2 regions of the Micromonospora sp. WMMA1923 genome follow, and region 2 is predicted to be linked to the other one. Evidence: predicted binding sites of a transcription regulator. Region 2 holds the regulator's gene; the other holds the start of a gene.
The links. The regulator HrcA, encoded in region 2, represses chaperone genes, less so after heat shock. The targets are predictions, from matches to a motif close to GGTTNGCACNCTCNNNNNGAGNGTGCNAACC.
Positions count from the first base shown of each region.

Region 1 (10,994 bases), 570 kb from region 2:
AGGCCACGCTGCCCAACCAGGCCAACCTGTCAGGCCAGGCCACCGTGCCCAGCCAGCGCAGCGTCGCCTGACCGACCACCCACCCGCCCCACCTGTAAGGAAGGGCACCTTGTTAACGCCTTCGGTAGAGAAGGGAACCCCTCTCACCGCAGGCCGTTAACAAGGGGCCCTTCCTTGCGTCCAGGGTTGCCGGCGCTGGACTCGGTCCGAACCCACCCCGCCCGTCCGGTGGCGGGTGACGCCTGCCAGGATCCGGCGGATGCGGATCGACATCGCGGCACCAGACCTGCTCTGGGCACGTTGGGGCGCGCTCGCCGCCGCCCTGACCGCCCTCGGCCACCCCGATGTGTACTGGTGTGACGCCGACGGCGCCCACCATGACGACCACGGCGGCAACTGGGCCCGGTTGGTGCTCGTCGAGGGTGGCCGGGCGGTCCTCTTCGGCTACGACCACGAGTACAGCGACACCGCCGGCCTGAGTCCACCCCTGGACCTGCTCGCCGGGGCGCCCGGCTGGCTGCCCTGGCCGGAGCTGGTCCGGCACGCCGCCGACGACCAGCTCGGCTACGTCTACTGGTACGACGGCGGCCACTGGTCCCGGGTGCCGTACCCCGAGTCGCAGGTGGCCGACGGCCTGCCGGAGACCGCCGGTGCCGTCCTCGACGATGCCCGCGCCCGGCAGGAACTGGGCGAAGTGGTCTTCTCCTGGGGCGGTCACCAGCCGGCGGACCTCCCGACGGAGCGGGCCGAGGTGGCGGTGGCGGCCGGTCGCCTGCTCGACGCCGCTGCCGGCGGCGTACTCGACGGGGTGGTGCTGGCCGGGCTACTCGGCCGGATCGATCCGACCGGCCCGGCTGACGGCGGACCTGGGGCGACCGGCCCGGCCGACAGCGGACCTGGGGCGACCAGCCCGGCCGACAGCGGACCTGGGGCGACCGGCGGGGTTGACCTGGCCGCCGGTCTCGCGGTGGCCGCCCGCGCCGGGCTCCGGGCGGACGGTGTCCGGCCGGTGGTGCCGGCGGCGGCCGGGCCTCCACCCCGGCGGATCCGGCGGCTCAGCGAGGACCAGCACGACCGCCTGGTATGGACGGCGATGCGGCAGGCCGAGGAGACCCCCCGCCCGGTCCCCGCGCCCACCCTGGAGCTGACCGCGCTGATCGAATGGGCCCGCGATCGCGCCCCGTCCACGCTGTCCTTCCAGGTCACCGACACCTCACTGAGCCAGCACCGGGACGGGGCGACACCCGCTGGCCGGCCCGGCGACGACGACTGGGCGGCCTTCCGAAAGGCCGGTGACCTGGTCCGTCGGCTCCGGCAGGCCGAGGCCGACCCGGCGTACGGCTGCTGGATCTTCCTCCGCGTCGCCGCCAGCGCCGACGGGGTCACCGTGACCCGGTGCTACGACTCGTGGCCCCGCTGGATCCCGCACGAGGACCGGGGCGGGCCCTGGCGCAGCCACCTGCGACCCGAGGTGGAGCGTCGGGCGGCGGCCTACCGACCGGCCTGGTCGGTGCTGCTGGATCCGGAGGTCGCCTACCTCGGCCCGCCGCCGCCCTTCGACACACTCCCCGTCGACTGAACCGGCCAGCCGCCCCGCTACTCGGCCGGGCTTGTCGGCCGGCCTGGTTCGGCGGCCTGGTTCGGCGGCCTGGCCCATCGGCCTGGCCCATCGGCCCGGCCCGGCGCTTGGTCCGTCCGCGTCGGTTGGTCCGTCGGTTGGTCAGCGCCCGCCGGCTGGCCTGGCCGGTTGGCCTGCCCGTCGCTCGGACCGTCCGCGTCGGCTGGTCCCTCGGATGGTTCGTCGGCTGGTCCGTCGGATGGTCAGCGGACGGTCACCCGGACCGTGTGCCAGCCGGTGGCCCCGTCCGGGGCGACCGGCCGGCGACGCTCGGTCTGGGTCTCCCCGGCGCTGTCGGTGGCCCGTACCTGCAGGGTGTGCTCGCCCACGGTGGCCGTCCAGCGCCACGACCACTGCACCCAGGTGTCCACCGACACGGCCGGGGCCAGCTCCGCCTCCTGCCACTGACCCTCGTCGAGGCGTACCTCCACCCGGCTGATGCCCCGGTGCTGCGCCCAGGCCACCCCCGCCACCGTCACCTGTCCGGCGGTAAGCCGGTTGCGCGGGCGGGGCGTGTCGATGCGCGACTGGGTCTTCACCGGCCCCTGCGCCGACCAGCCCCGCGGCACCCAGTACGCGTCGAAGTCGGCGAAACTGGTCAGCTCCAGCTCGGTGACCCACTTGCAGGCCGAGACGTAGCCGTACAGGCCCGGCACCACCATCCGGACCGGAAAGCCGTGCTCGACCGGCAACGGCTCGCCGTTCATCCCCACCGCCAGCAGCGCGTCCCGCCCGTCGCGCAGCACCGCGGTCGGGGTGCCGCAGGTCCATCCGTCGACCGAGCGCCCCACCACCTGGTCCGCACCCTGCTCCGGTTGCGCCTCGTCGAGCAGCTCCCGGATCGGCACCCCGAGCCACCGGGCGTTGCCGACCAGGTCCCCACCCACCTCGTTGGAGACGCAGGCCAGGGTGACGTACCGCTCGACCATCGGTCGGGCCAGCAACTCGGCGAAGCTCAACTCGATCGGGTTGCGGACCCGGCCGTGGATACGCAGCCGCCAGGTGTCCGGGTCGACCTGCGGCACCACCAGCGCGGTGTCGATCCGGTAGAACCCGATGTTCGGCGTGACGTAGGGGGCGAGTTGCGGCACCGACAGGTCCGCTCCCGCCGGTACCGCCGGCGCGGGCCCCACCGGCGCCGGTAGCACCACCGCCGCCCGGGCCTCCGACACCCCCCGCTGGCCGGCCAGCCACCGCCCGGCGAGCCCACCGACGGTCGCCGTGCCGATCAGCCAGCCCGCCCCGGTGAGGAAACGCCGCCGCCCCTCCACCGACATTCCCGCCGGGGCGGCCGGGGTCGCCGCGTCCGGTGGGGGTGCTGTCGCCGGTGACGAGGCCATCGCCGGTGGAGGTGTCGCCGTCGGTGACGATGTCGCCGCAGGTGGAGGTGCTGTCGCCGGTGGGGGTGCTGTCGCCGGTGGGGACCAGGGCCAGGGGTCGGGTTGCAGCGGGCCGGCGATCAGCAGCCAGAGCGCCAGCGCGCCGAGCCCGCCGCCGAGCAACGACGGCAGCGCGTCGGCCGGGCCCGCACCGGCCCGGGTCACCGCCGCGCCCACGCCGAGGGCGGCGAACACCCCGATGCCGGCGAGGCCGGCCACCAACCACCGGACCGCCAACACCCCGATCAGCGCGGCGAAGACGCCGAGCAACAGCGCCGTCCCCACCAACAGAGCGATCTTGTCGTACGTGCCGAAGAGCGCGATGCCGAACTGTTTCGCCGGCTCAGGGACGTGGTCCACCACCAGGCCCCCGACCGCGACCAGCGGAGCCGACCGGGGACCGGTGACCACCGCCACCAGTTCCGCCGAGCCGATCGCCACGACGGCGGCGGTGATCCCGGCCAGGGCCGCGTACCCGCGGGAGATGACAGTCACCCGACCGAGTCTGACCCACACTCCGCCGAGCGTCGACTCCCCGGAACGGCCGGTGATGACCCGCTCGCCCCGGTCACCGCGCCCCTGGTCCGCAACCGACCAGATTCTGGCCCATCCGAGAGCTGGACCAGGCAGCGGCCGACCCGGCCCGGTGAGAGCCGCCCTGATCCGTCGAACGCCCCGACCCCCGCCGTCGTTTCGCGGCTGAGGCGCGTTGCTGTCTCCGTACCCGACCGGCTTGGAGATCTTGGACACTTACCGTTCTATTTGGACGGTAAGTGTCCAAGATTCACCTCGGGGCCCGCTTCGGGCGGTGACGAGGGTACGTGCGTCGGTGGGGTGGCCGGGCAATAGAGCGGTTCTGCACTGATTTGCCCCTTTTTTACGCTTATGGGGTCTCTGCGCAACAAGAGTGACCTGGAAGAAGCCGGCCGCTGGAGGGGCACTTTGCTTCCAAGATCTTTGCACCGCCCGCCCGCGGTGCAAGGAAGGGCCCCTTCCTAACCGGATGAGCGTTAAGAAGGGGCCCTTCCTTGCACCTGCGGCGGGTGTTGGGTGCCGGGGTGCGGGTGGATCAGAAGCCGGGGCCGTGCTGGTGGCCGTGGCCGTGCGAGTGGCCGTGGCCACCGGCGGCGGCCGGCTCGGCCTTCTCCGGCTTCTCCACGACCAGGCTCTCGGTGGTCAGCAGCAGCCCGGCGATCGAGGCGGCGTTGGTCACCGCGTTGCGGGTCACCTTCACCGGGTCGATGATGCCGGACTTGGCCAGGTCGACGTAGGAGCCGTTGGCGGCGTCGAGACCCTGGCCCCACTTCTCGCCGACGACCTTCTGCACCACGACGTAACCGTCCTGGCCGGCGTTCTGCGCGATCCAGCGCAGCGGCTCGACCAGCGACTTGCGCACGATCGAGACACCGACCTTCTCGTCACCGGTGAAGCCGAGGTCGTCGTCGAGCACCGGCAGGATCTGCGCGAGCGCGGCACCGCCGCCGGGCACCGTACCCTCCTCGACCGCGGCCTTGGTCGCGGCGATGGCGTCCTCGATGCGGTGCTTGCGCTCCTTCATCTCGACCTCGGTCGCCGCACCCACCTTGATGACCGCGATACCGCCGGAGAGCTTCGCCAGCCGCTCGCCCAGCTTCTCCCGGTCCCAGTCGGAGTCCGAGGCCTCGATCTCCTTGCGGATCTGGGCGACCCGGTCGCTGACCTCGCTGGACTGGCCGCCACCATCGACGATGGTGGTGGTCTCCTTGTCGACCACGATGCGCCGGGCGGAGCCGAGCGCCTCCAGGCCGACCTGGTCCAGCTTGTAGCCCAGCTCGGGGGCGACCAGCTCGGCACCGGTGGCGATCGCCAGGTCCTGGAGCATCGCCTTGCGGCGGTCGCCGAACCCGGGGGCCTTGACCGCGCAGACCTTGACGGTCTTGCGGATGGCGTTGACCACCAGGGTGGAGAGCGCCTGCCCGTCGACGTCCTCGGCGATGATCAGCAGCGGCTTGCTGTCGGAGAGGACCTTCTCCAGCAGCGGCAGCAGCTCCTCGATCGCGGAGATCTTCTGCGTGGTGATCAGGATGTACGCGTCCTCCAGAACGGACTCCTGCGACTCCGCGTCGGTGACGAAGTTGGGCGAGATGAAGCCCTTGTCGAACTGGAGCCCCTCGGTGACGTCCAGCTCGGTGTGCAGGGCGGAGCCCTCCTCGACGGTGATGACACCGTCGCGGCCGACCCGCTCCATCGCCTCGGCGATCAGCTCACCGATGGTGGAGTCCTGCGCGGAGATGGTCGCGACGTGTGCGATCGACTTCTTGTCGTCGACCTCCACGGCCCGCTCCAGCAGCGCCTCGGAGACCTTCTGGGCGGCAGCGTCGACGCCACGCTTGAGCCCGATCGGGTTGGCCCCGGCGGTCACGTTGCGCAGACCCTCGCGGATCATCGCCTGCGCCAGCACGGTCGCGGTGGTGGTCCCGTCGCCGGCGACGTCGTTGGTCTTGGTCGCCACCTCCTTGACCAGCTGCGCGCCCAGGTTCTCGTACGGGTTGGTGAGCTCGATCTCCTTGGCGATGGTCACACCATCGTTGGTGATCGTCGGCGCACCGAATTTCTTGTCCAGGACGACGTTGCGCCCGCGCGGGCCGAGAGTGACCTTGACCGCGTCAGCGAGGGCGTTGACACCGTGCTCCAGCAGGTGTCGGGCGTCGTCCGAGAAGCTCAGGATCTTCGCCATGAATGTCCCTTCGAAGCGTGCTGCCCCGGCCCGGCGAGCCGGACCGGGGCAGCGACACTGATTCGGTTGGTTACTTCTCGATGACCGCGAGGACGTCGCGGGCGGAGAGCACCAGGTACTCCTCGCCGGCGTACTTGACCTCGGTGCCGCCGTACTTGGAGTAGAGGACGGTGTCGCCGACCTGCACGTCAACCGGGATCCGGTTGCCGCTGTCGTCGACCCGGCCCGGGCCGACGGCCCGGACGACGCCCTCCTGGGGCTTCTCCTTGGCGGTGTCGGGGATCACGATGCCGGACGCCGTCGTGGTCTCGGCCTCGTTCGCCTGGACCACGATGCGGTCCTCGAGCGGCTTGATCGCAACCTTGGTCGCGGTAGTCACGGGCATACCCTCCTGGGGTATTGGTTTCGTAGCCGGTCGAGAATCCGACCAGCGTCAATCTGCCTCATGCCACCGGGCGGGACCGTCGTCGCGGGTGCCGGTCCGCCTGGCGTGAGCACCCGTGCCGGGAAGGCCCGGGAGCTGGCACCCTCATGGCGAGAGTGCTAATCGCAGGTTATTCCTCGGCTAGCACTCCGTCAAGGAGAGTGCCAATCCGCCACGGTCGTGTCCGCCACTGTTCCCCCGCCGGCCACCCGCTGCGGAGATCCGAGGACCGGGCCCGGCAACGGTGGGAATCGGCGACGGCCGGCTCGGCGGTCATGGGACAGCCCGCGACAATGGCCGGGTGGATCTGGAACAGCTCGCCGCGCTGCGTACCCCCGAGGGGTCGGCGGCACTGGCCACGGCCGCGCGACTGGCCGGCGGTGACCCGCTGCGCGCGGCGGGTGCGCTGCGGGCCACCGGCGTACCCGCCGGGTTGGCCGCCGCCGCGCTGACCCAGGCGGAGCTGCGCCGCCGGGCGGTCGGCAAGTTCGGCCCGGTCGCCGCCGGGATGTTCTTCACCCGGGCCGGTCTGGAGCAGGCCACCCGGTCGGTAGTCGCCCGACGACGGGCCGAACGGTTACGGGCCGTCGGGGTGGACACCCTGGCCGATCTGGGGTGCGGCCTCGGTGCCGACGCACTCGCCGCCGCCCGTGCCGGCATCCGGGTGTACGGCGTGGAGGCCGACCCGCTCACCGCCGCGCTGGCCGCCGCCAACGCCGAGGCCGCCGGGCTGGCCGACCTGTTCACCGTGACCTGCGGCGACGCCACCGCCTTCGACGTGTCCGGGGTGGACGCGGTCTTCTGCGACCCGGCCCGTCGGCGGGCCGGCACCGGCCGACGGATCTTCGACCCGAACTCCTACTCGCCGCCCTGGGACTTCGTCACCGGTCTGGCGCACCGGGTGCCGAACACGGTGGTCAAGGTGGCCCCCGGCCTCGACCACGCGCTGATCCCGGCCGACGCGGAGGCGGAGTGGGTGAGCGTCGACGGCGACCTGGTCGAGGCCGCCCTCTGGTGTGGCCCGCTGGCCCACCTCCCCCGCCGCGCCACCCTGCTGGGTAAGGAAGGGCCCCCTGTTAACGCATACGGTCGAGAAGGGCACCCTTCTCACCCCAGCGAGCGCGAGGCCGCGCGGCAGCACGGCGGGGGCGAGGCGGCGCGGCAGCACGGCGGGGGCGAGGCGGCGCGGCAGCACGGCGGGGGCGAGGCGGCGCGGCAGCACGGCGGGGGCGAGGCGGCGCGGCAGCACGGCGGGGGCGAGGCCGCGCGGCAGACGGTGCACCAGTTGGGCGGTAGCGGCATGGCGGAGGCGGCGGTCGGGCCGGTACGGCGGTTCCTCTACGACCCGGACCCGGCGGTGGTCCGCGCCCACCTGGTCGCCGAACTCGGCGCCGAACTGGATGCCACGCTGGCTGACCCGAGCATCGCCTACCTGTACGCCGACACCGCCACGGTGACCCCGTTCGCCCGCTGCCTGGAGGTGACCGACGTGCTGCCGTTCTCGTTGAAACGGCTGCGTGCGCTGCTGCGGGAGCGACGGGTCGGCCGGGTGGAGATCCTGAAGCGTGGTTCCGCGTTGGAGCCGGAGCAGCTCCGCCGCGATCTGCGGCTCACCGGGGACCAGCCGGCGAGCCTGGTGTTGACCCGGGTGGCAGGTGCCCCGACCACCCTGTTGTGCCGCCCAGTGACCTGACCGGCGACCCAGGGTTGATCGCGCCGGGATGACATCCATGCTGCCCTTCCCATCACTCCCGGGATGGCGCACCCCCGGCTTTGATCCACTCGGTTGGGACGACATGGCGGTATCCGGGCCCGGCTGACCCCGCCATATCGCCCCAACCGAGTGGATCAACCGGCCACGCCACCCGCCGGGCGCGCCACCCGCCGGGCGGGTCGATCGAGGCGGAATCGGCGAGCGGCGGCAGGTCCACCGGTCTAGCCTGTCGGGCATGGCGGGACAGGGCACCCCGGCGACGGCGCTGCTGACCCGGCGGCGGATCGCTCACCGCACCCACGCGTACCGGGTCGCGCCGGATGCGCCGAACTACGGCGCGGTGGTCGCGCGGGCCCTCGGGGTGCCACCGGAGCGCCTGTTCAAGACCCTGGTCACCGAGGTCGACGGCGCGCTGGTGGTGGCGGTCGTACCGGTCACCGGCGAGCTGAGCCTCAAGGCCCTCGCGGCGGCGGTGGGCGGCAAGCGGGCCGGGCTGGCCGAGCGTACGGTCGCCGAGCGGGCCACCGGTTACGTGCGTGGCGGGATCAGTCCGCTCGGCCAACGCAGGCAGCTGCCCACGGTGGTGGACTCCTCCGCGCTGACCTTCGACACGGTCTACGTCAGTGCCGGCCGGCGCGGGCTGCAACTCGAACTCGCCCCCGCCGACCTGGTCGCCCTCACCGGGGCCACCATCGCCCCGCTCGGCTGACCGTCGCCCAGGGCCACCAACGCCCCGCCCGGCTGACCGTCGCCCAGGGCCACCAACGCCCCGCCGGGCAGCCGGGCAGCCGCCAGCGCCCCGCCGTGAAGCCGGGCAGCCGCCAGCGCCCCGCCCGGCAGCCAGGCAGCCGCCAGCGCCCCGCCCGGCAGCCGGGCAGCCGGCAACGCCCCGCCCGGCAGCCATCTACACCCCGCTCAGCTGACCGCAGCCGAGGCCGCCAGCGCCCCACGGCATGGCCCCCACGCTCCGGCCGGCCCGGTCGGGGGCCTGAGCAGGGCGCCGCGACGCCGGGAGCGACCCGGTTAGCTGGGTGGTTTCCGGGGCACGGCGGTGGCGTTGCTGAATTGTTACCGCCGCCAACAAATTCATGACCTCGGCGGTCTTGTGCGTGACGTGTGACGCGAAATACGTTGCCGGACACAACAAACCACACCCGGCAACCCCACCCCCGAAAGGAACCCCGCAGATGCGCAGAGGGATCCTCACCATCGCCGCCGTGGGCCTACTCGCCACCGGCGGTCTCACCGCCTGTGGCGACGACTCCGGCGACACCGAGGCCGGCGGCAACGAGAAGAAGCCGAAGATCGGCGTGATCCTGCCGGACAGCAAGTCCTCCGCCCGCTGGGAAACCGCAGACCGCAAGTTCCTCCAGGCCGCCTTCGAGGCCGCCGGTGTTGATTACGACATCCAGAACGCGCAGAACGACAAGAACGCCTTCCAGACCATCGCCGACCAGATGATCACGCAGGGGGCGACCGCCCTGATGATCGTCAACCTGGACTCCGGCACCGGCAAGGCCGTGCTGGACAAGGCCAAGGCGCAGGGCGTGGCGACCATCGACTACGACCGGCTCACCCTGGGCGGCTCCGCGCAGTACTACGTCAGCTTCGACAACGAGGCCGTCGGCAAGCTCCAGGGTGAGGGCCTGAGCAAGTGCCTGGCCGACCAGGGCACCAAGAACCCGGTCATCGCCTACCTGAACGGCTCGCCTACCGACAACAACGCCACCCTGTTCAAGAACGGGTACGACTCGGTGCTCAAGCCGAAGTTCGACTCCAAGGAGTTCGTCAAGGGCCCCGAGCAGTCGGTGCCGGACTGGGACCCGGCCCAGGCGACCACGCTGTTCGAGCAGATGCTGACCCAGACCAGCGGCAAGATCGACGGGGTGCTCAGCGCCAACGACGGCCTCGGCAACGCGGCCATCTCGGTGCTGAAGAAGAACAAGCTCAACGGCAAGGTGCCGGTGACCGGCCAGGACGCCGACCTGCAGGGTCTGCAGAACATCCTCGCCGGCGACCAGTGCATGACCGTCTACAAGGCGGTCAAGCAGGAGGCCGACGCCGCGGCCGAGCTGGCCATCGCGGTGGCCAAGGGTGAGCGGAAGGAGACCGGGCAGACGGTCAAGGACCCGGAGAGCGGTCGGGACGTTCCCGCCCGGCTGCTGGAGCCGAAGCTGATCTACAAGGAGAACGTCAAGGACGTGGTGGCCGACGGCTACGTCGAGAAGGACAAGCTCTGCGCCGACTCGTACGCCAAGCTCTGCGCCGACGCCGGCATCAGCTGACCGTACGCCCAGCCTCGCACCGAGGCTGACCGTACGCCCAGCCTCGTACCGGGGCTGACCACCCTTCGACGCAGCGCCGCCCGGCACGGTCACCCCGTGCCGGGCGGCGCCCCGCCGGAGGGCTCTGGAAGACCTCCCCTCCGTGACGAAGGAGACCCCCGTGTCCGCGACCCCCCTGCTGGAGCTACGCGGGATCGACAAGAGCTTCGGTCCCGTCCAGGTCCTGCGTGACGTCGCCCTCTCCGCCCACGCCGGGGAGGTGACCGCACTGGTCGGCGACAACGGCGCCGGTAAGTCCACGCTTGTCAAGTGCATCAGCGGCATCTACCCCACCGACGCCGGCGAGTTCCTCTTCGACGGCCGGCCGGTGAGCATCAACAGCCCTCGGGACGCCGCCGGGCTGGGCATCGAGGTCGTGTACCAGGATCTCGCGCTCTGCGACAACCTCGACATCGTGCAGAACATGTTCCTCGGTCGGGAGAAGCACAGCGGTCTGGTGCTCGACGAGCCGACCATGGAACAGATGGCCGCCGAGACCCTCGCCGGACTGAGCGTCCGGACGGTCAAGTCACTGCGTCAGCACGTCTCCAGCCTCTCCGGCGGGCAGCGGCAGACCGTGGCGATCGCCAAGGCGGTGCTCTGGAACAGCAGGTTGGTGGTCCTGGACGAGCCGACCGCGGCGCTCGGCGTGGCGCAGACCGCCCAGGTGCTGGAGCTGGTCCGCCGGCTGGCCGACAACGGCCTGGCCGTGGTGCTCATCTCGCACAACATGAACGACGTCTTCGCCGTCTCCGACCGGATCGCCGCGCTCTACCTCGGCCAGATGGTCGCCCAGGTCAGGACCACCGACATCACCCA
Region 1 is NZ_JBMHLZ010000001.1:4,822,840-4,833,833, forward strand. It holds gene ACN28G_RS21765 (hypothetical protein) at 260-1,579, shown strand; gene ACN28G_RS21770 (molybdopterin-dependent oxidoreductase) at 1,822-3,492, opposite strand; gene groL (chaperonin GroEL) at 4,067-5,713, opposite strand; gene groES (co-chaperone GroES) at 5,784-6,098, opposite strand; partial or broken gene ACN28G_RS21785 (methyltransferase domain-containing protein) at 6,439-7,257, shown strand; partial or broken gene ACN28G_RS21790 (THUMP-like domain-containing protein) at 7,615-7,830, shown strand; gene ybaK (Cys-tRNA(Pro) deacylase) at 8,087-8,560, shown strand; gene ACN28G_RS21800 (sugar ABC transporter substrate-binding protein) at 9,039-10,136, shown strand; gene ACN28G_RS21805 (ATP-binding cassette domain-containing protein) at 10,297-10,994, shown strand, end outside.
Region 1: groES (co-chaperone GroES) is a predicted target of HrcA. The motif match lies at 6,232-6,262, and genes of this name have one in related genera.

Region 2 (10,994 bases):
GGACCTCGCCGACGAATACCAGGTGGCCGATGGCCACGACGACGACCCGATCCTGCTCCGCCCGGACGGCACGCCGGTGGACACCTGGCGGGAGGACTACCCGTACGACCACCGCATGGAGCGCGAGGAGTACGACCGGCACAAGCGGCTGCTGCAGATCGAGCTGCTCAAGCTGCAGGAGTGGATCACGGAGTCCGGTGAGCGGTTGGTGATCCTCTTCGAGGGGCGGGACGCGGCCGGCAAGGGCGGCACCATCAAGCGCTTCATGGAGCATCTGAACCCACGCGGGGCGCAGGTGGTGGCGCTGACCAAGCCCAACGAGCGGGAGTCCAGCCAGTGGTACTTCCAGCGCTGGTTGCGGCACCTGCCGGCCGCCGGTGAGATCGTGCTCTTCGACCGGTCCTGGTACAACCGGGCCGGCGTGGAGCGGGTGATGGGGTTCTGCACCCGCAAGGAATACCTGGAGTTCCTGCGGCAGGCCCCCGAGCTGGAGCGGATGCTCACCCGGTCGGGGATCCGGCTGGTCAAGTTCTGGTTCTCGGTGTCGCAGAACGAGCAGCGCACCCGGTTCGCCGTCCGCCAGGTCGACCCGGTACGACAGTGGAAACTCTCCCCGATGGACATCGCCTCGCTGGACCGGTGGGACGAGTACACCGAGGCGAAGGAGGCGATGTTCTTCTACACCGACACCGCCGACGCGCCGTGGACGGTGGTGAAGAGCAACGACAAGAAGCGCGCCCGCCTGGAGGCGATGCGCCACGTGCTCAACCGATTCGAGTACGCCAACAAGGATCCCGAGGTCGTCGGAGTGCCGGACCCGCTGATCGTCGGCCCGGCCGGCCTGGACCTGCGCCCGGACGACCACCCGGTGCAGGTCTTCCCCCGGCTCTGACGGCGCGGGATCTCTCTCGTCCCGGCAGCCACCCTCCCCCGCCCCGGCAGCCTCCCCCACGTCCCGGCGGCCTCCCCCACGTGCCGGCAGCCGCCCTCTCCCGTCCCGGCAGCCTCCCCCGTCCGGGGACTCTCCCGTGCCGGGCGGCGAGAAGGCAGCTTCCGGCTCGGGCGGTGAGAGGGGAACCCTGCTATACCGAAAGCGTTAACAGGGGGCCCTTCCTTACCCGGCTACCAGCGGGTTAGGCGGGTGGAGAGCAGGGCGAGGGCGGCGACCCCGGCGGTGGAGGTACGCAGCACCGTCGGGCCCAGCCGGACCGGCCGGGCACCGGCGGCGGTGAAGGTGGCCAGTTCCGTCTCGGCCACCCCACCCTCCGGGCCCACCACCAGCACGATCTCGCCGGTCGTGGGCAACTCGGCGGTGCTCAGCCGTTCGTCGGCGCCCTCGTGCAGGACGAACGCGGCGGCGGCGCCGGCCAGCCGGCGGGCCACCGTCGGGGTGGACTCGTCGGGTGCTCCGGCCACCACCGGCAGCCAGGCCCGGCGGGCCTGTTTGGCGGCCTCCCGGGCGGTCGCCGCCCACTTCTGCCGGGCCCGTACGCCCCGTTCACCCCGCCACTGCACCACCGAGCGGGACGCCGCCCAGGGCACGATCTCGTCCACCCCGACCTCGGTCATCGCCTGCACGGCCAGTTCACCCCGGTCGCCCTTGGCGATGCCCTGCACCACCACGAGGCGGGGTACCGGCGCGTCGACGTACCCCCGGGAGGTGATATCGGCGGTGAGGCTGCCCCGGCCGACGGTGGTGACCACGGCGTCGGCGGTGCCGCCCCGGCCGTCGGCGAGCAGCAGTTCCTGGCCGGCCCGCAGGCGTTGCACGGTGGCGGCGTGGTGGCCCTCCGGCCCGTCGAGGGTCAGGGTGTCACCGGTGGGCAGGGCGTCGACCAGGAAGAGCGGCGCGGACACTCAGGCGTGCCCGTTGAAGGCGTCCCGCATCCGGGAGAAGAAGCCACCCTGCTTGGTCAGCTCGGCGACCTCCTCGCCTCGGGTCTTGGCGAAGTCGCGCAGCATCCGCTCCTGGTCGGCGTCGAGCTTGGTGGGCGTCCGCACGTCGAGGTGGACGTAGAGGTCGCCCCGGCCGGTGCCGCGCAGGTGTGGCACCCCACGGGCGCGCAGCCGCAGGGTGCTGCCCGGCTGGGTGCCGGCCTTGACGTCGACGGTCTCCTCGCTGTCCAGGGTCTTGATGGTCAGCCGGGTGCCCAGGGCGGCGGCGGTCATCGGCACCGTGACCCGGCAGTGCAGGTCGTCGCCCTTGCGGGAGTAGACGTCGTGCGGCCGCTCGTGGATCTCGACGTAGAGGTCTCCGGGGGTGCCGCCACCCGGGCCGACCTCGCCCTGCTGGGCCAGCCGGATCCGCATGCCGTCCTCGACCCCGGCCGGGATCTTGACGGTCAGCGAGCGGCGGGTGCGGACCCGTCCGTCGCCGGCGCAGGTCGGGCAGGGGTGCGGGATCGTGGTGCCGTAGCCCTGGCAGACCGTGCAGGGGCGGGCGGAGACCACCTGGCCGAGGAAGGTGCGTTGCACCGACTGCACCTCGCCCCGGCCACCGCACGTCTCGCAGGTGGCCAGGTGGGTGCCGGCGGCGGTGCCCGCGCCGGAGCAGGTGGTGCAGAGCACGGCCGTGTCGACGTTGATCGGCGCCTCGACGCCGAAGGCGGTCTCCTGCAGGTCGAGTTCCAAGCGCAGGATGGCGTCCGCGCCGGGTCGGGTCCGCGGGCGCGGACCCCGGGCGCCACCGGCGGCCCCGCCGAAGAACGCGTCCATGATGTCCTGGAAGCCGGCGAACGGGCCGGCGCCGGGCCCGCCCGGGCCACCCGCGCCGCCGCCGGGTGCCAGCGGGTCGCCGCCCAGGTCGACGATCTGCCGTTTCCGGTCGTCCGACAGGACCTCGTACGCGGCGTTGATGTCCTTGAACTTCTCCTGGGCCTCCGGGTCCGGATTCACGTCCGGGTGGAACCGCCGCGCCAACTTGCGGTAGGCGCGCTTGATCTCGTCATCGGAGGCTTCCCGGTCAACCCCGAGAATGCCGTAGTAGTCCCTGGCCACTGCGTCCCGTGTCCTCATGTTTCGTCTCGCTCTGCGCCGATCGTCGGCCCGACTGGTCAGTTCTGGGCCAGCAGCTCGCCCACGTAGCGTGCCACGGCCCGGACCGTGGCGATGGTGCCGGGGTAGTCCATCCGGGTCGGCCCCAGCACCCCCAACCCACCAACGATGGTCGTGCCCGGCCCGTAGCCGGTGCTGACCACCGAGGCGGCGCGCAGGTTGTCGACCTCGTTCTCGTCGCCGATCAGCACCCGGGTGGTGCTCGGCTCGGCCTCGCCGATCAGCTTGAGCAGGACGACCTCCTCCTCCAGCGCCTCCAGGATCGGCCGTAGCGACCCCTGGAAGTCGAGCAGGCCGCCCCGGGTCAGGTTGGCGGTGCCGGCCAGCGCCAGCCGCTCCTCGTGCCGCTCGACAAGCGTCTCCAGCAGCACGGTGGAGAGCGTGGTCATGGCCGGGCGCAGCTGCGGCGAGGCCTCCTCGACCAGCGCCTGCACCAGCGGCGGGGTCTCGGAGAGCCGGGTACCGCCGAGCTTCTCGTTGAGCAGGCGACGCAGGTCGGTGACGTCGTCGGCGGGGATCGGCGCGGGCAGCTCGACCAGCCGCTGCTCGACCCGGCCGGTGTCGGCGATCATGACCAGCATCAGCCGGGTGGTGGAGATCGGCACCAGCTCCAAATGGCGGACCGAGGAACGGGCGAGGCTCGGGTACTGCACCACGGCCACCTGGCGGGTGAGCTGGGCCAGCAGCCGCACCGTGCGGTGCACCACGTCGTCGAGGTCGACCGCGCCGAGCAGGAACCGCTCGATGGCCCGTCGTTCGGCGGGGCTGAGCGGCTTGACCCGGGACAGCCGGTCGACGAAGAGCCGGTAGCCGCGGTCGGTGGGCACCCGGCCGGCGCTGGTGTGCGGCTGCCGGATGTAGCCCTCCTCCTCCAGCACCGCCATGTCGTTGCGGACGGTCGCCGGGGAGACACCGAGCTGGTGCCGCTCGACCAGGGCCCGACTGCCGACCGGCTCCTGGGTGGCTACGTAGTCCTCGACGATCGCGCGCAGCACGGCGAGTTTGCGGTCGTCGAGACCCATGCTCCCACCTCCTGTCGCGCGTCGACCCGGCTCGCGGGCCGCGCGGCCGCGCCGTCGGGTGCGGGCCGGCCGCACCTCCTGGCACTCGACTGTAGCGAGTGCCAGTCTACGTCGGGTGCCCGCGGCGACGCGATGATCGGTACCGCGCCGGAGCCCGGTGCGCCCCGTCACCTGTGTCGCTCCGGTGCCGCCTTGCCGGCTGCGCCTACCGTGAGCTTCATGACTGAACCACCTCGCCCACCGGGATCGGGCGACCCCGACCCTCAGCGGTCCGATCCGACCACCCCGATGCATCCCCCCGCCGACCCCTTCGGCTACGAACCACCCACCGCTCCACTGTCCGGGACGTCAGGGCCGGGCGACTACCCCCCACCCGGTGGATACCCCCCGCCGGAGCAGCCCACCTCCGGTGGCTACCCGCCACCGTTCCCGGGCACCGGGGGCTACCCGCCGCCCGGCGGCAACCCTCCGCCGGGCAACTATCCCCCACCGGGTGGGAATCCCCCGCCGGGCGTCGGGTACCCGACCGGCGGCGGCTACGGTGGGCCACCGGCCGGCTACCCCAGCTCCGAGGAGAAGAACTGGGCGCTCATCGCCCACTTCGGCGGGGCGCTCGGGGTGGTCGTCGGCGGTGGGCTGCTCGGTTGGGTCGCCCCACTGATCGCGTACTCGGCCAAGGGGCAGTCGCCGGCCGTCCGGGCACACGCCGTGGCCGCGCTGAACTTCCAGCTGACCTGGGTGATCGCGCTCGCGCTCAGCTTCGTACTGGCCTTCGTCACCTGCGGGGTGCTGTTCTTCGTGCCGATGCTGGTCGCGCTGGTGCCGCTGATCTTCGGCATCGTCGCCGGGGTCAAGGCCGGCGAGGGCGTCCTCTACCGCTACCCGATGACGTCCCGCTTCATCAAGTAGGCCGGGCGGGTTCACCGCGGCCGGACCGCCGGGTGTGCTCAGGGCAGTAGGTCGCGGACCACGGCGTCGGCGAGCAGGCGGCCACGCAGGGTGAGCACCGCCCGACCGTCGGCGTACCGTGCCCCGTCGAGCAGGCCGGCCGTCCGGGCCCGCTCGGCGCCGGCCCGCCCCGGCTCGTCGAGCACCGACAGGGGCAGCCCGTCGGCCAGCCGGAGCCGGAGCATCACGTCCTCCATGTGCGCCTCGGTGGCGGTGAGCACCTCCCGGGCCTGGCCCGGTGAGTGCCCCCGGGCCAGCCGGGCCGCGTACGCGGTGGGGTGTTTGACGTTCCACCAGCGCACCCCGCCGACGTGGCTGTGCGCCCCCGGGCCCAGGCCCCACCAGTCGCCGCCGGTCCAGTACAGCAGGTTGTGCCGGCACCGGGCGGCCGGCGTCCGGGCCCAGTTGGAGACCTCGTACCAGGAGAAACCGGCCGCGTCGAGGGCGGCCTCGGCGGCCAGGTAACGGTCCGCCGCCACGTCGTCGGAGGGGTACGGCAGCTCGCCCCGCCGCATCCGGGCGGCCAGCCGGGTGCCGTCCTCGACGATCAGGGCGTACGCGCTGACGTGGTCCACCCCCGCCGCGACGACCTGGTCCAGGCTGGCGGCGAAGTCCTCGGCGCGCTCCCCCGGCGTACCGTAGATCAGGTCCAGGTTGACGTGGTCGAAACCGGCGTCGCGGGCCTCCAGTGCGGCGGCGGTGGCCCGGCCGGCGCGGTGCCCGCGCTCCAGCACGGCCAGCACCCCCGGCGCGGCCGACTGCATGCCGAGCGAGATCCGGGTGTACCCGGCCGCCCGCAGGGTCTTCAGCGACGCGGGGGTGACCGACTCCGGGTTCGCCTCGGTGCTCACCTCGGCGTCGGCGGCCAACCCCCAGGTGCGGTCGATCGCGTCCAGGATCCGGGCCAGGTCGTCGGCGGGCAGCAGGGTCGGGGTGCCACCGCCGACGAAGACCGTCTCCACCCGGGGCGGCGGGCGGTCGCCGAGCACCCGGGCGGCCAAGGCCAACTCGGCCAGCACGGTGTCGGCGTAGCTCTCCCGGCTCGCCCCGCCCCCCAGCTCGGCGGCGGTGTACGTGTTGAAGTCGCAGTAACCACACCGACTGGCGCAGAACGGCACGTGCACGTACACCCCGAACCCACGCCTGCCGACGGCAGCGGTGGCGGAGGCGGGCAGCGAACCGTCGACCGGGACGGTCTCGCCTTCTGGAAGGACGCCGGGCATGGCCACTAGTGTGCCTGGATGACCTCCTCCGACGCGCTGGTGCGGGTGGCCACGGCCCACGGGGTGACCACACTCACCCTGGACAGCCCGGCCAACCGCAACGCGCTCTCCACCGGACTGATGACCGAACTGCTGGCCGGGCTGGCCGCCGCGGTCGCCGACGACACCGTCCGGGTGGTCGTGCTCGACCACACCGGCCCGGTCTTCTGCTCCGGGGCGGACCTGAAGGAGACCGCCGCGGCGTATGCCAGCGGGACGGTGCCCGCCGGCATGCTCGGTGACGTGCTCGCGGCCGTCTGGGCGTGCCCCAAGCCGGTGGTGGCCCGGGTCGCCGGACCGGCGCGGGCCGGCGGGCTGGGGCTGATCGCCGCGGCCGACCTGGCGATCTGCGCCGAGGAGGCCACGTTCGCCTTCACCGAGGTCCGGATCGGGGTGATCCCGGCGGTGATCTCGGCGACCGTCCTGCCCCGCCTGCACCCCCGGGCCGCCGCCGAGCTGTACCTGACCGGGGACACCTTCGACGGCCGGCGGGCCGCGCAGGTCGGCCTGGTCACCACCGCCGTGCCGGCCGCCGAACTGGACGCGGCGGTCACCCGGGCCTGCGCGTCGCTGGTCCGGGGCGCCCCGGGGGCGCTGGCCGGCGCCAAGGAGCTGCTGCGCCGCCCGGCCGTCACCGACCTGACGGCCGAGATCGCCGCGTTGGCGGCGCTCTCCACCGGGTACTTCCTGTCGGCCGAGGGACGGGAGGGGGTCCGGGCGTTCCGGGAGAAACGGCCCGCCAGCTGGGTACCTGTCGACGACGGGAGCGATCCGGTCGCCTGAGGTACCCGACTCGCGACGGATCGTGACGATCCGGGCAGACAGGGGGCACTGCGCCCAGACCGACGTACGCTTGGCGAACCGTCGAACGGGAGGTGCGGGTGCGAGGTCGGGCAGTCGTCGCAGTAGGTGTCGTCCTCGCCATCGTCGCCCTCGTCGGGATCGGCATCGTCAGCCGGCAGGTCGGCCAGTTCCGCGTCCCGCTTACCGACCGGACCTGCACCGTCCAGGCCGACGGCCGGGTCGGGCTGGATCCCGACCAGATGGCCAACGCGGCGACCATCGCCGCGGTAGGCGTCCAGCGCGGCATGTCCGAACAGGCGGTGGTGGTCGCCCTGGCCACCGCGTACCAGGAGTCCAGCCTGCGCAACCTCGCCGGCGGCGACCGGGACTCGGTGGGGCTGTTCCAGCAGCGACCCAGCCAGGGCTGGGGCACGCCGGCCCAGATCCGTGACCCCCGGTACGCGGCCAACCGGTTCTACTCGGCGCTGAAGAAGGTCCGGGGCTGGGAACGGATGCGGGTCACCGACGCCGCCCAGGCCGTCCAACGCTCGGCCTTCCCCGAGGCGTACGAGAAGTGGGCGGACAACTCGCAGGTGCTCACCCGGGCCCTGCTCGGCGAGGCCACCGGCGCGGTGGCCTGCAGGTTCGGCACCGATCCGGTGCTGCGCGGCGCGGCGGCCACCACCGCGCTGACCCGGGCGCTGAACCTCGACTGGGGGCTGCCCGGCACCAGCTCGCCGGCGGATCTGACCGGGCTGCTCGTGCCCGCCGCCGACCAGCGCGACGGCTGGCGGTACGCGCACTGGCTGGTCTCCCACGCCCACGACCACGGGGTGAAGCGGGTCCGCTTCGCCGGGCTGGAGTGGACGGCGAAACAGGGCACCTGGAGCGAGGTGGACACCGGGGACGAACCGCAGGTCCTCGCCGAGGTCTTCGCCGATCTCTGACCGTCCGCTCCGCTCTCCGCGCTCCCGGCTCCCGGCTCTTCGCCTGCCGGCTTTCGGCCTCGGTGGAATCTGACATTCGCCCGATCGATCCCCATACCTCCCCGGTTTCGTCACCGCGCGCAGCCGACCCGCTGCCCCCGGTGGATCACCGGCCGTACCGGGACCAATGGCCCGTGGCCCGCTCTCGCCGGTGCGCGTTACGATCGGCGGCCTGTGCCAGAAATGGTTTCACCTCATGGGGAGGGGTACGACGAGGTGTTCGATTACGAGGGCCGGACCGGCTACGAGCCGATCAGCGACACCGACCGCAAGGAGTTTCACGAGCAGGGCTTCCTCCTGCTGCGGAACGTGCTGACCGAGGACCACCGGGCCGCCCTGGAAGCAGCCGTCGACCGCGTGTACGCGGAGGAGCAGGCCAAGGGCAAGACCACCAAGGACGGCACGCTGCACCTGCTGGGCTTCCTGGAGCGCGACGAGCTCTTCGGCGAGTTGCTCACCCACCCGATCGCCTTCCCGTACATGTGGGGGCTGGCCGGCTGGAACATCTACACCCACCACAACCACCTGGACGTCACCCCGCCGGCCGCCGAGCCGGAGAAGCCGTACTGGGGTTGGCACCAGGACGGGTACCGGCAGAACTCCGACCCGGAGACGATGGACCCGAACCTGCCCCGGCCGATGTTCTCGCTGAAGGTCGCGTACGTCCTCTCCGACCTGTCGGAGACCGGCCGTGGCGCCACCAAGGTCATCCCGGGCAGCCACCTGTGGAACTCGCTGGACCGGCCCAAGGACCTCAGCGTGCACAACCCGGACCCGGAGGGCACGGTGGAGATCACCGCGAACCCGGGTGACGCGTTCATCTTCGACCGCCGGCAGTGGCACTCGCGGTCGACGAACCTGTCGACCATCACCCGCAAGATGCTCTTCGTCGGGTACACCTACCGGTGGATCCGTCCGCTGGACGAGCTGCACCCGGACGTCAACGGCGAGTGGTACCGCAACCGCACGCCGGTCCAGCGTCAGCTGATCGGTGAGGGCACCCACACCGCCAACTACTGGGGCATCAACTGGGACGGATACGTCGACGACGAGATCCCGCTGCGCAAGGAGCTCAAGGAGCGCGGTCTGCTCGACCGCAGCATCCCCTGGCTCCGCTGACCTCGCGGTAAGGAAGGGCCCCCTGTTAACGCTTTCGGTATAGCAGGGGGCCCTTCTTAACGCCACGGACGATCTCGCCCGGACGATCACGCTCGGGCGGGATCGCTCGGGCGGGATCACGGCAGGGCGAGGTCAGGGCAGGGCGAGCCGGCGACGGACCTTGTCCCGGATCGCCTCCGGCAGCTCCGGCGCGTCGAGCAGCCGGGGCAACAGATCCGGTTCGAGGCTGGTGGCCCGGAACACCTCACCGATGGTGACGCCGTGCGCCGGTCTCGCCACCACCTCCACCGGATCCCCCGCGCCGACCTCGCCGGCCCGCAACACCCGCAGGTACGCCCCGGGCGCGGCCCGGGCGGTGAACCGTTTGATCAGGTCCGGCACCTGCCAGAACCCCGCGAACGTACGACAGGGGGTACGCGGCTTGGTCACCTGCAGCAGTGCCGAGCCGATCTGCCACTGCTCCCCGATCACGGCCCCGGTGACGTCCACGCCGGACGTCGTCAGGTTCTCGCCGAAGGCACCCGGCCGGATCTCCCGCCCCAGCTCGGTCGCCCACCAGGCCGCGTCCTGTTCGGCGTAGGCGTACACCGCCTGGTCGGGGCCGCCGTGGTGGGCCCGCTCGCCGATGAAGTCCCCGACCACACCGTCGGCGCGCAGCCACACCGGCCCCTCCGCCGGCCGCTTGTCGATCCCGCTCCGGCCGCTCGCGTCGCCGGCCCACTGCGCCTCGGTCACCACACCGAGGTTCACTGCCACCACCCTGCCAGTCATGCCGCCAGCGTACGGCGACCGACCCGGCCCGCGACGCCCCACGCAACACCCCCTGGCCGGGGTGTGAGAGGGGTACCCCTGTCGACCGAATGCGTTAACAGGGGGCCCTTCCTTTCAACAGGGGGGAGTGCGGAGGGGCGCCCGACCTAGTAGGTCGGGCGCCCCTCCGCATTGCCAGGTGGTGCTTACCGGTGGCTGACGCCCCGGCGACGTCCGCCGACACCGGCGACCACGGCCACCGCGATCGCGGCCACGACAACCTGGACCAGCAGCTCACCGAAGTTGATGAAGGAGCTGCCGGTGGCGAGTCCCGCCGCGCGGGCGATCACGGTGCCGAGCAGGGCGGCACCCACACCGATGAGCATGTGCAGCCAGATCGGCATGTTCTGGCGGCCCGGCACGACCAGGCGACCCAGCGCACCGACGATCAGACCAACGATGAGCGCGGTGAGGATTCCGGCGACGGTCACGGTGGTTCTCCTTATATCTGCAGGTCAATTACGTTCGTGACCACATCAGTTCCCGGGTCGTCGAAAAATCAAACCGCCCCTGTGACACCATCCACACGGCACCGGGTCTCGCCTTGGTCCTGCCCGTGCCCCGGGCACCGCGCCGAGCCTCGCCCAGCCGCCAGTTGTGACGCCTCCCGTAGCGCCACCGGGAACCCCCGTCACAGCTGTTCCGCAACTACCAGGATGTTCTCCGCACGCACCCGCCCGAGACCACCACGACAGGGAACGTGTCGCCTGACTGTCGATCGGGCGTCGGGGTCGGAGGGGTGCGTCCCCGCGTCGGGCTGACCTCGTCGGGGCGCCGACGCACACGGAAGACGGCACACGGAAGGACGCCCGGCCAATTGGCCGGGCGTCCTTCCGTGGAGTGGTTTCGGTTACCGGTGGGTGACTCCCCGGCGACGGCCACCGACCCCGGCGACCAGGGCCACGGCCACGGCGGCCAGCAGGACCTGCAGCATGAGCTCCCGCCAGTCGATGCCGGCGGTCTCGGCGAAGCCGCTGGCCCGCGCGATGACCGTGCCGAGCAGGGCGGCA
Region 2 is NZ_JBMHLZ010000001.1:4,251,844-4,262,837, forward strand. It holds gene ppk2 (polyphosphate kinase 2) at 1-892, shown strand, start outside; gene ACN28G_RS19125 (16S rRNA (uracil(1498)-N(3))-methyltransferase) at 1,123-1,857, opposite strand; gene dnaJ (molecular chaperone DnaJ) at 1,858-2,997, opposite strand; gene hrcA (heat-inducible transcriptional repressor HrcA) at 3,054-4,076, opposite strand; gene ACN28G_RS19140 (DUF4870 domain-containing protein) at 4,296-4,985, shown strand; gene hemW (radical SAM family heme chaperone HemW) at 5,024-6,247, opposite strand; gene ACN28G_RS19150 (enoyl-CoA hydratase-related protein) at 6,266-7,069, shown strand; gene ACN28G_RS19155 (hypothetical protein) at 7,162-8,016, shown strand; gene ACN28G_RS19160 (phytanoyl-CoA dioxygenase family protein) at 8,272-9,174, shown strand; gene ACN28G_RS19165 (MOSC domain-containing protein) at 9,307-9,945, opposite strand; gene ACN28G_RS19170 (GlsB/YeaQ/YmgE family stress response membrane protein) at 10,131-10,415, opposite strand; gene ACN28G_RS19175 (GlsB/YeaQ/YmgE family stress response membrane protein) at 10,835-10,994, opposite strand, start outside.